3 regions of the Methylobacterium organophilum genome follow, and region 1 is predicted to be linked to each of the others. Evidence: predicted binding sites of a transcription regulator. Region 1 holds the regulator's gene; each other region holds the start of a gene.

Region 1 (3,271 bases):
CTCCCCGGGAACCTGCGCCTCGCCGCGGGGATCGACACGGCCCGCAACGCGCTCACCCGCCGCATCACGGAGTCGATCGGCGGACAGGCCGGCGCGGTCGCCGCCGCCCTGGTCACGGGCAAGCGCGGCCTGATCGACGCCCGGACCAGCGACGTGCTGCGCGCGGCGGGCATCTATCACGTCATCTCCATCTCCGGGTTGCACATGGTGCTCGCGGCCGGGGTGGTGTTCTTTCTGGTGCGCGCGTCGCTCGCGGCCATCCCGATCCTGGCGCTCGGCTGGCCGATCAAGAAGATCGCCGCAGCCTGCGCCATGGCCGGCGTCACGGCCTATTGCGCCTTCTCGGGCTGGGACGTCGCCGCCGAGCGCTCCCTGGTGATGACGCTGGTGATGCTGGGGGCGATCCTGGTGGACCGGCCGGCGCTCAGCATGCGCAATCTGGCGCTCGCGGCCCTGATCGCCCTCGCCCGCGAACCCGAGGCCCTGCTCGGGCCGAGCTTCCAGATGTCCTTCGGCGCGGTGGCCGGGCTGATCGCCTGCGCGCCGCTGCTCGACCGCGTCTTTCCCCGGGCGCGGGAGGGCGGGCGCTGGCTGCGGCTCGCGGCCTCCGCGGCCACGGCCACCCTCGGCACGCTCGCCACCACCCTGGTGGCGCAGATCGCCACGGCCCCCTTCGCCACCTATCACTTCCAGACGGTGCAGCCCTTCGGCCTCGTCGGCAATGCCCTGACGCTGCCCCTGGTCTCGCTGGTGGTGATGCCCTCCGCGGTCCTCGGGATGCTGGCCACGCCCTTCGCCCTCGACCGGCCGGTCTGGTGGCTGATGGGCCTCGCGGTGAAGGGCATGCTCGCGATCGCGACCTGGATCGCGGGCTTCGACGCCGCGACCTTGGTTCTGCCCGCCTTCGGCACCGGCGCCCTCGCGGCGCTGACGCTCGCCCTGCTGCTGCTGGTGCTGCCCGGCGCGCGCCTGCGCTGGCTGGCGCTGCTCCCGGTCGGGGCGGGCCTCTGCCTCGCCGCGGGGCGGGAGCGGCCCGACATCCTGATCGACCGCCACGGCGCCGGCGCCGCCGTGCGCGGGAGCGACGGCCGCCTCGTCGCGCTGGGAAAGCCGTCCGCCTTCGTGCTCGAACAATGGCTGAAGGCGGATGGCGACGGCCGCCGCGCCGAGGCCCTGGCGGACCGGGCCGGCGCCCGCTGCGACCCGCTCGGCTGCACCCTTGCGGCCAAGGGCGGCCTCGTCGTCGCCTATGTCTCGGACAAGCGCGCCTTCCGCGAGGATTGCGCCCGCGCCGACATCGTCATCAGCGGGCGCAGCGCACCGCCGACCTGCGCCGCGCGCCTCGTGGTCGACCGGGGGACGCTCGAACGGCTCGGCGCCGTCGCGATCGACCTCAAGGGCGGCGCACCGGCCCTGACCGGCACGCGCGAGCAGGGCCGCAGCGCCCCCTGGCGCCCGCCCCCCAGGGAGGCGGCCGTTCCGGCAGCGTCTCCCACCGCGAAACCCGAGGCGGAGGACGGCGCCGAAGAGGCGCCGCCCGCCCCGGAGGAGCGGCTTCAGTAGCGGCGCACGAGGCTGACGAGGCGGCCCTGGATGCGCACCCGGTCCGGGCCGAGCACCCGCGTCTCGTAGGCCGGGTTCGCCGCCTCCAGCGCGATCGAGGAGCCGCGCTTGCGCAGGCGCTTCAGCGTCGCCTCCTCGTCGTCGATCAGCGCCACGATGATGTCGCCGGTATTGGCCGTGTCCTGCTTGCGGATCACCACGAAGTCGCCGTCGAGGATGCCGGCCTCGATCATCGAGTCGCCGCGCACTTCGAGGGCGTAATGCTCGCCCCCCGAGAGGAAGTCCGGCGACATCACGAAGGAATGGCTCGGGTTCTGGATCGCGGTGATCGGCGTGCCGGCGGCGATCCGGCCCATCACGGGGATCGAGACCATGCGGTCGTCGATCTCGGTGCTGACCGCCGCGGGCGGGCGGGCCGGGGGCTGCTTGGCGCGGCCGCCCTCGACCACGCTGGGGGTGAAGCGCCGCACCTCGGCGGGCGGGCCCGAACGCTCCGGCGGCCGGCCGGCCGCAACCTCGGGCACCCGCAGGATCTCGATGGCGCGGGCGCGGTTCGGCAGCCGGCGCAGGAAGCCCCGCTCCTCCAGCGCCGTGATCAGGCGGTGGATGCCGGATTTCGACTTGAGATCGAGGGCATCCTTCATCTCGTCGAACGAGGGCGGCACGCCGCTCTCGCTCATCCTGGCCTGGATGAACTGGAGCAATTCCAGCTGCTTGCGCGTGAGCATGCGCGACCCTTCACGAAGCCGGGGCGCGGATCCCGCGCACCTCGGAAACAAAACGCGAACACGTTAAACGTTCCGCAAGTGTTCCGCAAGCAGCGGGCTTCCCCCGACCGCCTTCGACATGAAAGATTCTGCCCGGATCGCCCCGCGCGGCAGGAGCACGACGTCGCGCGCCGTTACATCCCGCCCGCGACGACGCGGAGTCGGGTTTGACGCCGCCGCTTGTTGCGGTGCAAATCGCCATGGGCAGAATAGTGCGCCCCCCGGGCGAATCGATGCCGGCGGAAGGCGACTCTCAAAGGGTGGAATGATGCGGAAGGTGCAACCAGATGCCGCGACCGCGCTGAGCGGCCTCCTGCATGACGGCATGACCATCATGGCCGGCGGCTTCGGGCTCTGCGGCATCCCCGACGAGCTGATCGCCGCGATCCAGGAATCCGGCGTCAAGGACCTCACTGTCGTCTCGAACAATGCCGGCATCGACAATGTCGGCCTCGGCAAGCTGCTCGCCACCCGCCAGATCAAGAAGATGATCTCGTCCTATGTCGGCGAGAACAAGGAATTCGCCCGCCAGTATCTCGGCGGCGAGCTCGAGATCGAGTTCAACCCCCAGGGCACGCTCGCCGAGCGCATCCGCGCCGGAGGCGCCGGCATCCCGGCCTTCTACACCAAGACCGGCGTCGGCACCCTGGTGGCCGAGGGCAAGGACGTGCGCACGTTCGACGGCGAGGAATACGTGATGGAGCGCGGGCTCTTCGCGGATCTCGCCATCGTGCATGCCTGGAAGGGCGATACCGAAGGCAACCTCGTCTACCGGAAGACCGCGCGCAACTTCAATCCGATGATGGCGACCGCCGCCAAGGTGACGGTGGCGCAGGTCGAGCACCTGGTCGAGGCCGGCGAGATCGACGGGGACCACATCCACACGCCGGGCATCTTCATCAAGCGCATCCTGCACGTGCCGATCCGCGAGAAGCAGATCG
Region 2 (3,271 bases), 2.1 Mb from region 1:
TCGCACGAGCACGAGGACGCGATCCGCGCCGAACGCGCGGTGGAGACCACGCTTCAGAGCGCCGATCTCGAGGCCGAGATGAGCGTGCACTACCAGCCGATCCTGGACGCGGCGAACGGCACGGTCGCCCTGGTGGAGGGGCTCGCCCGCTGGACGAGCCCGTCCCTCGGCCCGGTGCCGCCCGACCGCTTCATCGCCGCCGCGGAACGCTGCGGCATGATTCACACCCTGACCACCCTGCTCCTGCGCAAGGCGCTGCGCGAGGCCGCGCGACTGCCGCCGGGCGTCGGCCTGTCGTTCAACCTGTCCTCGCAGGATCTCGTCTCACCCGAGACGGTGCTCGCGATCCTCGCCATCGTGCGCAACAGCGGGATCGATCCGCAGCGATTGACCCTGGAACTGACCGAGACGGCGGTGATGGCCGATTTCGAGCGGGCCCGGCAATCGATCGCCACGCTGCGGACGCTCGGCATCAAGATCGCACTCGACGATTTCGGAACCGGCTATTCCAGCCTCGGCTACGTGCATCGCCTGCCGCTGGACAAGATCAAGATCGACCGCAGCTTCATGGCGGACCTCGATTCCGAGCTCGGCCGCAGCGTGGTCACCACGATCATCGACCTGTGCCAGAATCTCGGGGTCGACGGCATCGCCGAGGGGATCGAGACACAGGATCAGTTCCAGGCGGTGCGCCGCTACGGCTGCCGCTACATCCAGGGCTACCTGATCGGCGCCCCGATGCCGATCGACGCGCTGCTCGAGCGGATCGAGGCGATCACCGCCGCGCCCCCCCAGCGCGCGGCGCTCGGTGGAATCCTCTGAGGCGCCACCCGACGAAGGGGGCCGGTTCGTCGAAAGAGCCCTTGCCGAAAGGCGGGCCTGGAGGTGCCGGCCCAGCAGCCGGGGCGGACACGGCGCGGCGCCCCGCCCCGGTTTCCGGGACGAGGGGCCGGGCTTTCGTTGCGATCAGGCCTCGCCGGGCTCGAGATCGTCCTCGGTGGGCTGCGCGTTCTCCAGGATCCGGTCGGCGACGAGGCCGGAATTCTGGCGGATCGAGGCCTCGATCTTGGCCGCGATGTCCGGGTTGTCGCGCAGGAAGCCCTTGGCGTTCTCGCGGCCCTGGCCGAGACGCTGGCTCGAATAGGAGAACCAGGCGCCCGACTTCTCGACGATGCCGGCCTTGACGCCGAGATCGATCAGCTCGCCGACCTTGGACACGCCCTCGCCGAACATGATGTCGAACTCGACCTGCTTGAAGGGCGGCGCGACCTTGTTCTTGACGACCTTGACGCGGACCTGGTTGCCGATGGCCTCGTCCCGGTCCTTGAGCGTCGAGACGCGGCGGATGTCGAGGCGCACCGAGGCGTAGAACTTGAGCGCGTTGCCGCCGGTGGTCGTCTCCGGGCTGCCATACATCACGCCGATCTTCATCCGGATCTGGTTGATGAAGATCACCATGCAGTTCGAGCGGGAGATCGAGCCGGTGAGCTTGCGCAGGGCCTGGCTCATCAGCCGGGCCTGGAGGCCGGGCTGGCTCTCGCCCATCTCGCCCTCGATCTCGGCCCGGGGCGTCAGCGCCGCCACGGAATCGACCACGAGCACGTCGATCGCGCCGGAGCGGACCAGGGTGTCGGTGATCTCGAGGGCCTGCTCGCCGGTATCGGGCTGGGAGATCAGCAGATCGTCGAGATTGACGCCGAGCTTGCGCGCATAGACCGGGTCGAGGGCGTGCTCCGCATCGACGAAGGCGCAGACGCCGCCCTTCTTCTGCGCTTCCGCGATGGTGTGGAGCGCGAGCGTGGTCTTGCCGGAGGATTCGGGGCCGTAGATCTCGATGACGCGGCCGCGGGGCAGGCCGCCGACGCCGAGGGCGATGTCGAGGCCGAGCGAGCCGGTCGAGATCGTCTCGACCTCTTGCACCTTGTCGGCCTTGCCGAGGCGCATGATCGAGCCCTTGCCGAAGGCCCGCTCGATCTGCGTCAGCGCCGCTTCGATCGCCTTCGACTTGTCCTTGTCCATGGTCGAAGGTTCCACCATCTTGAGCGCGGCCTGGGCCATCCGGGGCTCCTTATGCATGGGGTGGGCGCCGTTCTCAACGCCCCTGTCTCCGGATTTTTGTACGCCTTTTGTTCTCGTTTTGCAAGCGTTCCGTTCGCCTTTTCCGTTGTGGCTCGACTCCTCAAGCCGCCTCGAAGCCTTCGGCCCGGGGCTTCGGAGCCGGAGGCCGGCGGCCTCGGAGCCCCGCGGTGGGGACAGCCGCCCGCCTTTCCCGGAGAGAGGCGCGGAACGGCCCGGATCAGCCGGCCCGGATCAGCCGGCCATGGTCTTCTTCACGGTCTCGACGAGCTGCTTCAGGCTGAAGGGCTTGGGCAGGAAGTTGAAGGTCTCGCCCTCGGGCAGGTTCTTGCGGAACGCGTCTTCCGCATAGCCGGAGACGAAGATCATCTTCAGGTCGGGCCGGCTCTTGCGCATCTCGCGAAGCAGAGTCGGGCCGTCCATCTCGGGCATGACCACATCCGACACGACGACATCGATGACGACGTCCTCCTGTTGGATCAGCTTCAGCGCCTCTATTCCGGAGGCCGCCTCGAGAACCGTGTAGCCGCGGGCGGACAACGCACGGGAATTGACCGCGCGCACCGGATCCTCGTCCTCCACCAGCAGCACGGTGGCCTGGCCGGTATGGTCGGCTCCGACCTTGACCGGAGGCGGGGCGGGGGGCGCCGGGGCGGCCTCGGCCCCTGCGGGCGTAAGCGCTTGATCCGGAACGGCTTCCAGCGCCGGATCGGCCCGCAGCAGCACCGCCTGGGCCGGCTTCTGCGCCGACCGGCCGGCCTCGCCGGCAGGCTCCTCCGCCGGCTCGTGCCGGGGCAGGTAGATGCGGAAGGCCGTGCCTTCGCCGACCTTGGACTGGACGTCGATGGTGCCGCCCGACTGCTTGACGATGCCGAACACCGTCGAGAGCCCGAGTCCGGTGCCTTTGCCGATTTCTTTCGTCGTAAAGAACGGCTCGAAGATCTTCTCCATGACGTCCGGCGGAATGCCTTCGCCGGTGTCGAGGACTTCGATCAGCACGTGATCCCCTTCGGGCACGCCGACCGGGCGCTCGCTCCCCTTGGCGACATTGGCGGTGCGGATCACCAGGCGGCCGCCCGAGGGCATCGCGTCCCGGGCATTGACCGCGAGGTTCACGATCACCTGCTCGAACTGGTTCACGTCGGCCTTGATCGGCCAGATGTCGCGCCCGTGCTTCAGGTCGAGATCGACCCGC
Region 3 (3,271 bases), 2.0 Mb from region 1:
GGGCTCCCTTCAGGTCCGCCAGCGTCTTGGCGGGGTGCCCGGTGCGCACCACGAATTGTTCGAACACGTGCTCGCTGTTCTGCGCCACCAGCGAGACGTATTTGAGGGTGCCGGGCCTGCGGACGCTGATATTGGCGCCCTCCAGGGTGACGAGGTTCGACGTCGCGTCGATCGTGCCCGTGACGAGGGCTTGGACGATCAAGGCCGGCGTGCCCAGCGTGACCGTCTCGCAGGCGAGGCCGGCTTCGGCGAAATACCCGCGCTTGAGGGCGACGAAGTAGGGCAGGGCGGCGCCGACCGGGAAAACCCCGACCTTCAACGGTTCCGCGGCGCGGCTGGGCGCGGCGGTCAGGAGGGCCGGGGCCGCGACGGCGCTCGCGCCGAGGCCCGTGACGAAGGTCCGCCGATCCATGTCCAATCCCCCTCGACGACGTCCGAGCGCCGTCCGCACGTTTCGAGAGGTATTTAACAATACAGGATATTTTTTAACACGATCAAATTTTAGCGCGGCAGCTCAGTTTTCGCGCAGCGCGTCGCCGGAATGTCGGGCAATCGTCGCCCGGGGGCGGCGCGGCGCGACGGTCTCGGGCCGCAGCCCGCACCGCCGGGTGCGCTTCACGGCCCGCTTCCGGGAGGCCGGGCCGGGTCTCAGAACAGCTTGAGCTGGCCCCCCGGCGCGTCCGGTCTGCGGAACAGCTCCGTGCTCTGGCGCAGGCGGTCCTCCGGATAGCCGAGGCGCGCCTTGGCCAGGGCGAAGCGGCGCCGGATCAGGTCGGCGTAGGGGCCGGACCCGATCATGCGCGTTCCGTAGGCGGAATCGTAGTGCTTGCCGCCGCGGGCCTCGGTGAGCAGCGAGAAGACGTGGTTCCTGCGCCCGGGATAATGCTCGGCGAACCAGTCGTCGACGAGGCCGTCGAGCTCGTGCGGCAGGCGCAGCAGCACGTAGCCCGCCTCCCGCGCCCCGGCGGTCCGGGCCGCCTCCAGAATCGATTCCAGCTCGTGGTCGTTCAGCGAGGGGATGACCGGGGCCGCGAGCACCGTCGTGGGCACGCCCGCCTCGGCGAGTGCCCGGATCGCGGCCAGACGCCGGGCCGGGTGGGGGGCCCGAGGCTCCATGCGGCGGGCGAGCACCGGATCGAGGGTGGTGACCGAGACCGCGACCTTCACCAGGTTCTGCGCCGCCATCTCCGCCAGGATGTCGAGGTCGCGCAGGACGAGATTCGACTTGGTGACGATGCCGACCGGATGCCGGAAGCGGGCCAGCACCTCCAGCACCCCGCGGGTGATGCGGTGCTGCCGCTCGATCGGCTGGTAGGGATCGGTCGCGGTGCCCAGCGCGAGGGTGCGCGGCACGTAGCCGGGGGCGGAGAGCTCCTTCTCCAGCAGGGCGGCCGCGCCCGGCTTGGCGAAGAGCTTCGTCTCGAAATCGAGCCCCGGCGAGAGCCCGGCATAGGCGTGGTTGGGCCGCGCGAAGCAATAGATGCAGCCATGCTCGCAGCCGCGATACGGGTTGATCGAGCGGTCGAACGGGATGTCGGGGGAGCGGTTGCGGGTGATGATGCTGCGGGCGCGCTCCATCATCACCTGCGTGCGCAGGCTCGCCGGCTCCGGTGTCCCGTCCCAGCCGTCGTCGAAGCGTTCGGCATGCATCGCCTCGAACCGCCCGTCGGGATTGGCGGTCGCGCCGCGGCCGCGCCGGGACTCCGCCAGAACCCGCGCCCCGGACAGCCGACGAAGGAGATCGGACGGTCGCGCCGTCGGCTTGCCCAAGGAATCCCCCTTAGAAGTATCGATTCGAATGAGAACATAACAGGAACATAGGAGAGGAAGGATGCACAAATTCCGTGCAGAATCGGAAAATTGATCCCTGCCGGCCGGGGTAGATGTGCGTGCGCCGGCAAAGCCACTTTGCGGGGCCCGAAAATCCGCTATGGGCGCGCCATGATCTCGTGCGTCATCCATGTGTCGCGCCCGGCGGAGGCGGAAGCGATCGAGCGCCTCGCTGATACGCTCAGCGCCCTCGTCGAGGGCGTCGCGGCCGGGCTCGTGAGCGATGCGGTCATCGTGGCGAGCCAGGCCAATGAGGCTTTGGACACGATCGCCGACGGGGCCGGCGCCACCTTCCTGCAGCGCTCGCCGGGGGCGAGCCCCTGGAGCGCCGGGGCCAAGGCGGCGCGGCGCGACTGGGTGCTCTGCCTGGAGGCGGGGGACATCCCGTCCGAGGGGTGGATCCGCCATCTCGACCGCTTCGTCGGCACGGCCCGGCCGGAGGTGAGCCTCGGCCGGCTGCGCCGTCCCCATGCGGGCCTGCCCTCGCGGATCAGGGCGCGCGGCGAGCGCGTGGTCGGCGTGCGCCGGGCGCGTGCGGGCGATCTGGTGCGGCGCGAGCGCCTGGCCGGGGGCAACGCCTTCCATCCGCGCCTGCATCCACGGATGCTGCTGGCGCGGCTCGACCGGGCCTGAACGCAGCCCAGAGGCGGGTCAGTGCGCGGTTTCCAGGCGCACCTGCCCGCCCGCCGGATCGACTTGCGCGATGCGTGGCCCGCAGATCTGCCCGTCCGCCTGCTCCCAGGCTTCGAGGGCCGCGTTCAGCGCCGCCACGATCTCTCCGCCGTCGCGGCCGATGCGGGGCTGCGCGGCTTCGGCGAGGCGGGCCAGCAGGGTCTGCTCCTGCTGGGGGTGGAACAGGGCGGTCGCCTGCTGGGCGTAGGCCGAATAGGTCAATTCGGCGAGCCGCCGGGCGGCCTGTTCGGCCTTGGTCGTCGCTTCCACGTCGCCGCTCCCGAATCCTGCCGCCGGCGGCGGCCTCGTGAGTCGCAAACGGTCGCAGGCGCGTGGGGATCCCCGCGCCGGCTCAGCGCCCGGGCCCCTTGCGGGGCGCGGCCGGGCCGAGGGAGAAACTCAACTCGGTGAAGCCTTCGAGCGTCAGGATGCGGGCGGGCGGGGGCGGATAGGGGCCGGTCTCGGCGATGGCCTTGCGCAGGCGCCCATCCGGATCGCTGCCCTCTAGGAGCTCCACGCCCTCGACCGCGCCTTCCGCGCCGATGCGGACACGCACCGTCACGGTCTTCGCCGGCGCGGGCAGGGCCCCGACGCGGGAGACCACGCCCGAGACCCAGGTTCTGACGGGATCCGCCTTCTGCGCCTGGGCTGGGGCGAGCATCGCCCAGACCGCGAGAACGACCGGCAGGCGACGTCCGGCGCGGGCGAGAAGCATCGGGACACTCTGATACGCAACGACGCTGGGGAAGCCGGCTCAGCTTAGCGGCAA

What was found. The regulator LexA, encoded in region 1, represses DNA repair genes until DNA is damaged. The targets are predictions, from matches to a motif close to TGTTCNNNNTGTGTTCNG.
Region 2: a site for LexA is predicted at 2,117-2,134, ahead of recA (recombinase RecA). Genes of this name have one in related genera too.
Region 3: a site for LexA is predicted at 1,801-1,818, ahead of MMB17_RS01080 (PA0069 family radical SAM protein). Genes of this name have one in related genera too.

Annotation. Positions count from the first base shown of each region.
Region 1 is NZ_CP092848.1:2,217,562-2,220,832, reverse strand. Features, by position in the region: gene MMB17_RS10250 (ComEC/Rec2 family competence protein) at 1-1,563, shown strand, start outside; gene lexA (transcriptional repressor LexA) at 1,557-2,291, opposite strand; gene MMB17_RS10240 (CoA transferase subunit A) at 2,599-3,271, shown strand, end outside.
Region 2 is NZ_CP092848.1:75,606-78,876, reverse strand. Features, by position in the region: gene MMB17_RS00375 (putative bifunctional diguanylate cyclase/phosphodiesterase) at 1-822, shown strand, start outside; gene recA (recombinase RecA) at 967-2,058, opposite strand; gene cckA (cell cycle histidine kinase CckA) at 2,311-3,271, opposite strand, start outside.
Region 3 is NZ_CP092848.1:230,183-233,453, reverse strand. Features, by position in the region: gene MMB17_RS01085 (ABC transporter substrate-binding protein) at 1-412, opposite strand, end outside; gene MMB17_RS01080 (PA0069 family radical SAM protein) at 649-1,770, opposite strand; gene MMB17_RS01075 (glycosyltransferase family protein) at 1,942-2,463, shown strand; gene MMB17_RS01070 (hypothetical protein) at 2,482-2,772, opposite strand; gene MMB17_RS01065 (TonB C-terminal domain-containing protein) at 2,855-3,217, opposite strand.